2 regions of the Shewanella psychrophila genome follow, and region 1 is predicted to be linked to the other one. Evidence: predicted binding sites of a transcription regulator. Region 1 holds the regulator's gene; the other holds the start of a gene.

Evidence for each region. Region 1 encodes MetJ, which represses methionine synthesis genes. Its sites were predicted from a motif close to TAGACGTCTAGACGTCTA; they were not measured.
Region 2: the regulator MetJ is predicted to act here: its motif matches at 1,962-1,979, upstream of metE (5-methyltetrahydropteroyltriglutamate--homocysteine S-methyltransferase).

The regions. Positions count from the first base shown of each region.
Region 1 is NZ_CP014782.1:3,387,177-3,390,600, reverse strand. Features, by position in the region: gene sps_RS14580 (conjugal transfer protein TraF) at 1-779, shown strand, start outside; gene sps_RS14575 (sulfite exporter TauE/SafE family protein) at 910-1,647, opposite strand; gene metJ (met regulon transcriptional regulator MetJ) at 1,832-2,146, opposite strand; gene metB (cystathionine gamma-synthase) at 2,381-3,424, shown strand, end outside.
Region 2 is NZ_CP014782.1:5,083,451-5,086,874, reverse strand. Features, by position in the region: gene sps_RS22060 (HDOD domain-containing protein) at 79-807, shown strand; gene sps_RS22055 (LysR family transcriptional regulator) at 973-1,878, opposite strand; gene metE (5-methyltetrahydropteroyltriglutamate--homocysteine S-methyltransferase) at 2,112-3,424, shown strand, end outside.

The DNA of each region.
Region 1 (3,424 bases):
CACATAAAATGCCCATGGCGGTGTTTTATAAGAGCTATATGGATGCCATTGGAGTCGCAGCCATTGCCCAATCTGATATTGATACTCTTAATGGGTTAGATCCAAATAATCCTTCAGAACTGGCAGACCTAGATTCACAGGGAGCTGTGGTTGCCGGTGTGGTTTCTGATTTAGGCGTAGCCTTGAGCTTTCCACTTTCAATTGTCAATATGCCCATTGCAGTCGGGGTATCACCTAAGCTTCAGCGTATAGATACCTATAACTATGCCGTTAGTGCGAATAACTTCGAGGCTAGTGATTTTGATGATTTTAAGTATAGAAACGACGAGGTCACTTTTAACTTAGATGTTGGTGTCGCCATGAAACCTGTAGAAGGTTTGGTTGTGGGGCTATCTGGTCGAAACCTTATTAGTCAGGATGTGGAGACGGTAGAAGCACAAGGCCGTAAATTTACCTATCAAGTTAAGCCACAATTTACTGCAGGTATCGCCTATGACTGGGACAGTATAAGTTTAACCTCAGATATCGATCTGAACGCCTATAAACGCTTCGAAGAAGTTGGTGGTACTCAGTATTGGCGCGTTGGTGGTGAGTTGAAAGCTACGGATTGGTTTGCACTGCGTTTAGGTTACCGTCACGATATGAAAGACACGACGGCTGATATTTACTCTTTAGGTACAGGCTTCGAATTTGGTCGAGTCTTTTATCTGGACTTTACCGGCATGGTCGGCAGCGATGATGCTATAGGCGGTGTTTTACAAACGTCATATCATTTTTAAATTTAAAGAAGTTTCGAGGGCGCTTCGCTACGAGTTCGCCAACAAGTTGGCTGCGAGCTAAAAGCAAAAGCTTTTCGCTTCTGACTTTTCTTGAACTCGTAGGAGCGAAGCTCCGTACTCGCACCTTCTCTTAGCCTAATTCCATTAATGACTTCACCGCCAATATCGTTGCACAGATTGAACATAATATGAGTGTTGCCTTGCGAGTCTTATCTTTATCAACATGCCCTATCAGTCTCCCCGCGACCACATAACCTAAGATCACCGAAGGCAGAAGCAATAGCGACAGCCATAGATGTTTGATGCTAAGCAGACCTGTGATCCCAAGAATCACAAGCGCGATCAGTGAGCTGAAGATGAAGAAAGCCGATAGGGCCGCACGAAACTGACGGGCATCTTTTCCTGAAAGCAAAATTGCCAGTGGTGGGCCACCGATAGCGGCAATATTACCAAATACACCAGATATCACGCCGGCGCCAAACAGGCTCTTGCGGTTAACGGCTATGTTGAACTTAAGCAAACTCAATATGACCGCCGTGGCAACGATGCCCGATATGGCCAGTCCAAGAATGGGTTGTGGTGCATATATCAATAGACCTGCCCCGAGAAAACCACCAGGAATGCGTCCAAGAAGGGCATATTGCAGCCCATTAAACTCAAGGGCACCTCGCTCTCTAAACAGGGTCAGCAAGGAGATAGAGAAGCCCATGATGATAACCGGGGCCGGTACTAGCTCTGGATCGACAATATACAGCAGAGGAGAGGCGACAATGGCTAAACCAAAACCGATAAGGCTCTGGGTCAAGGCACCACAGAAGATGATAAGGGAAGCTAAAGCTAATGTGGTTGGATCTATCATTGAAAGCACGGCATTTTCTCTCAATTGTACTGTGATGGTTAAGGCGTTAGCCTTGTTAATTAATATGAAAGGCTTCGATATTAATCTTTTAGTCGGGCTCGATTGTTTCTGCAGGGTCGAAACTAGTGTGGAAGCAAACAGGGATCGCAATGCGATCCCTGAAACTGACTGAACAAGATTTAAGTGAGTATGATTACTCTACATCTTCCCATTCGATACCCATCTGATCCATCAAGCGCTTCACTTCAGCAGGGATAGTATCAGGCTTATCTTTAGACAAGTCATCATCGTTAGGCAGAGGTTGGCCTGTGTATGCATGCAAGAATGCCTCGCAAAGCAATTCACTATTGGTGGCATGACGTAGGTTGTTAACCTGACGACGGGTGCGCTCATCGGTAAGAACCTTAAGTACCTTCAAGGGAATAGAAACAGTAATTTTTTTTACTTGTTCATTCTTCTTGCCGTGTTCAGCATATGGGCTAATATAATCGCCATTCCACTCAGTCATTGACTCACCTGTATATTCAAAATTCGGGGCAGATTTTAACCCTTTAAATTGTGCAGTCAAATTATTGCCTCTTATTTATGACAATTGCAAATAGATTTCCATATGTTTGGACGTCTAAACGTCTATATTTGGTTGACGCTGGGCTTTCCCTTAGGTACATTTAGACGTCCAGACATCTCCTGTCCAATTTTTGTTGGGAGGAAGGTGTTCAGTAAATAGTTCTAGGAGTAGTAGATGACCGAACGTAAGTTAGCCACAATTGCAGTGCGTCAAGGGATTGAGTCCGATACCCAACATGGTGCCGTGGTGCCTCCCATCTATTTGTCGACTAACTACTCTTTCGATGGGCACAAGAACCCCAGAGATTTTGACTATAGCCGTTCGGGAAATCCGACTCGTTCTATTCTCGGTGATGCCATCGCTGGACTGGAGAAAGGCGCAACAGGTGTGGTGACTTGTACTGGCATGGCTGCGATCACATTAGTGACTAGCCTGCTTGGTCCCGATGATCTGCTAATCGTTCCCCATGACTGTTATGGGGGAAGTTATCGTCTATTTACTAACTTAGCCAAGAAGGGGGCCTTCAAGCTTGCTGTGGTGGATCAGACTGACAATATAGCACTGGAAGCCGCTATTGCCCAGAAGCCTAAGATGGTCTGGTTGGAAACACCATCGAACCCTTTACTGCGTGTCGTCGATATCGAAGAAATTTCCAAGGCGAGTAATGCCGTCGATGCCCTAGTCGTTGTCGATAATACGTTCTTGTCTCCCATTTTACAGCAGCCACTCTTGCTCGGTGCCGATATTGTTATCCATTCGACTACTAAATATATCAATGGCCACAGCGATGTAGTCGGTGGTGCTGTCGTCGCTAAAGATGCCGAGTTAGGTGAGTTATTGCATTGGTGGTCTAATACCTTAGGCCTAACAGGATCTGCTTTTGATAGTTATCTTACCCTACGCGGTATTCGTACCTTAGCGGTACGTATTCGTGAACATCAGGCTAATGCACAACGGGTGTTAGCGGTATTAACTGCCAGCGAGGCGGTCGATAAAGTTTACTATCCAGGTCTTAGTGATCACCCTGGTCATAAGATTGCTGCTAAGCAGCAAAAGGGCTTTGGTGCCATGCTCAGTTTCGAGCTTAAAGGCGGAGAAACGCAGTTGGTAGCTTTTCTTGACAAATTATCTGTGTTTTCTGTCGCAGAAAGTTTAGGTGGGGTAGAGAGTTTAGTCGCAGTTCCTGCGACAATGACCCACAGAGCTATGGAGCCAGAG
Region 2 (3,424 bases), 1.7 Mb from region 1:
CTAGTGGTCTTTTTATGGGTAAATTCCCTGATAACAATTGGTGTCGCGCCAAAATAATAATGTAGGTTAAAACTCCCCATGACAGATCTTGAGCATCAGGTATTCACTCAAGTACGCGCAATTATTAGTAATGAAGAGCAGGTGATTGGTCGCCGCGGAATATTGATCCCATTAAAGAAAGCGATTATCGCCGATGGTGATATCCGCAATGTCATCGACATTGTCTCTTCAGATCCTGCTTTAGCAGCTCATATGCTTTGGCGCAGCAATTCGGCGATTAGTGGTGCAGGTGTTACGACTAAGAACCGCTCACTGAAAGATGCCCTAGTTCGATTAGGCCAGGTGAATATTTATCGATATGCCTTCACCTTCTACTTGAAGGAGCGTCTCGATGAATTGCCTCAGCCATACAAAAAGCTAGTGCAAGGTTATTGGTCATTGACTGAAAGCATTGCTACCGATGCCGTTGATAGTTTGCACCATATGGAAGGGGTGGATATCAACCCGGATGAAGTACAGACTTTAGCGCTATTTAGCGTGTTCGGTGAGATCATTGCCTTGACTGCATTTGCCTTCTTAAATGCCGAGTCAGAAGAGTCGTTCCCTTTGAGCATCATCAAGTCGCTTATCGATAATCAGAAACAGACCTTGACCATAGAAGCGTTTGAATCTTTGGGTTTAGATGAAGAGCTTAAAGATGAGTTTATGGTTGCCCATAATTTGCGTCAGACTCGCGATGCTAACTCGCCAGGTTTAGTGCTCAGACGTGTGCTTTCGATGAGAAATCAGCTGTTGAAGCCCTTGTAAAAAGTTTTAAGCTGTAAGTTTAGAGCTGTAAATAAAAGAAAAGCTAGAGTCTAATTTTAGAGTCTAGCTTTTTTAGTTTTTTAATTTAGATTTTACTTACCACTTACCACTTACCACTTACCACTTACCACTTACCACTTACCACTTACCACTTACCACTCGCTTTTAATTCAACTTATGCTGTTTCGCTAGTCCTTCTTTGGCTACCAGCTTTAACCACTGTTGCGCCATTCGTGCGCTGGAGCTGTCTTTTCGATAGGCGCCGAAGAGTGGGCGCTTTAATCCTTCTGGACCTAGCTTGATTGCGGTTAGGTTCAGCCCGTAAGACTCACTGATTGACCAGGTCGGCAAGGCCGCTACGCCATCTTTGCAGGCGATACGCTGTAGTAGCATCATGGTGAGATCGCAACTGATTTGCTCACCGGCTTCTACTCCTGCAGGCTCCAGAAAGTGACGGTAGAGATCCAGACGTTGCAACGGCACTGGATAGCTGATGATAGCCAGCTTTTCGAGTTGCTTTGGCGTCACATATTCTTGTTTAGCCAAAAGGTGGTCGTTGGCAACAACCAGCTGAACTTCAAAATCGAACAGATGCTGATAGGCAATGGATTGCCCCGGAACAGGATCTGAGGTAAGCACCACATCGAGATCGCCGCTCTCCAGCGCGTTGAGTGAATCAAACAAGTGTCGGCTGGAAAGGTCTAAATTCACATTTGGATAAACCGTCCTAAACTGTTCCATCACAGGCATCAACCAACGAAAGCAGCTATGGCATTCGATACCTACACCGAGCTGGTTAAGTTCGTCATTGAGCCCCTGCTTGAGGTCATATTCGGTTTCGACCACCTTAGGTAAAATCTCTTCGGCAAGATTGAGTAGCCGGGCACCTTCTTGGGTGAAAGACAGAGGTTTACTCTTTCTGATAAAGATTGATGAGTTAATTCGGGTCTCTAACTCCTTAATCTGATGAGAAAGCGCTGACTGAGTGACGAAGCGTTTTTTGGCTGCACCAGCAAGACTTCCCGTCTCTTTTAAGGCTAGAAGTGTTCGTAAGTGTCTAAGCTCAATCATAATATACCCACTTTGTCTCAACATGAATTTTGCTCATGTTGCGCTTGAAATCAATTCGTTTGTCAGAAGATAGACTATCACAATAAACTTCTAGACGTCCAGACGCCCAAATGTGTGTTTACATCGAAAGATGTTAAATCACAATGACTCGCAGATAACACTCTTTGCGCGTTTACTCTGAATTCTGCTCATATTAAAGCAAAAAGGTATACAATATGCAAACTTCACAAGCGATACAGATAGCGAACTTAGGTTTTCCAAGAATTGGTCGTCAGCGCGAGCTTAAATTTGCTCAGGAGAAATACTGGCGTGGTGAGATTAGTCAGGCAGAGCTTAAGCAGGTGGCTAAAGAGTTGCGTCGAACTCACTGGGAATGGCAGGCACAGGCTGGTGTTTCTTTGTTACCTGTTGGTGATTTTGCCTTCTATGATCAGGTTTTGGCATTAAGCGCGACGTTAAACGCGATCCCTGAGCGTCACAGAAACCAAGACGATGCTAACGTAGATCTCGATACCTTGTTCCGAGTCGCTCGAGGTCGCGCTCCATCGGGTAAAGATGCACCAGCCGGTGAAATGACTAAGTACTTCAATACTAATTATCACTACATAGTACCTGAGCTGACCGTTGATCAAGAATTCAGTGTGGCCTATGAGCAGTTTTTCGATGAAGTTGAAGAAGCAAAAGCATTAGGCCATGCCGCCAAACCTGTATTGCTAGGCCCGGTGTCTTACCTGTTTCTATCTAAGGCTGTTGGCAGCGATTTCGATAAACTTTCACTACTGCCTAAGCTCATTAAAACTTATGCAGATATCTTGGCTCGGTTCAGTGATCAAGGTGTTGAGTGGGTGCAACTCGAAGAGCCTATTCTAGCCCTTGAGCTTGATGCCGATTGGCAAACCGCTATTGCAACAAGCTATGACACGCTAAAAGATACTCAGATTAAGGTTTTACTTGCCAGCTACTATGGCACCATTGCTCATCATCAAGCATTGGTGTCAGCCTTGCCAGTTGCCGGTTTGCATCTTGATCTCGTTACGGCTCCCGAGCAGCTTGCACTGTTTGCGGAAAACCTACAGCCTGAGCAAGTGATCTCTTTAGGAGTGATCAACGGTCGTAATGTATGGGCGGCAGATATTGATTTGATTGCCGAGCGTATCGCCTCTGTGGCTAACGATCTTAAGGGACGAGTCTGGATCGCGCCCTCTTGTTCATTGCTCCATAGCCCAGTGGATCTCGATGTTGAAACTGAGTTGGCTCCGGCTTTGAAGCAACAATTATCATTCGCTAAGCAGAAGCTGTCTGAGTTGACCCAACTTAAAGCGCTACTCACTCATTCTCAAAATCAGTCTGCCGACAGCCCAGCTAAAGCTGAAGTCGATGCTATTCTGGTGACGTGTGTAGCGCGCAGAGATGCACGAGAGGCTGCAGCAGATAAACAAGTTATCGATAGAGTTGCTGCGCTTAATAGCGATGACTATGAGCGTGATACTAAATTTGCTAACCGCCAAACCATACAGCAGCAGAAATACCAGTTACCTCTGTTACC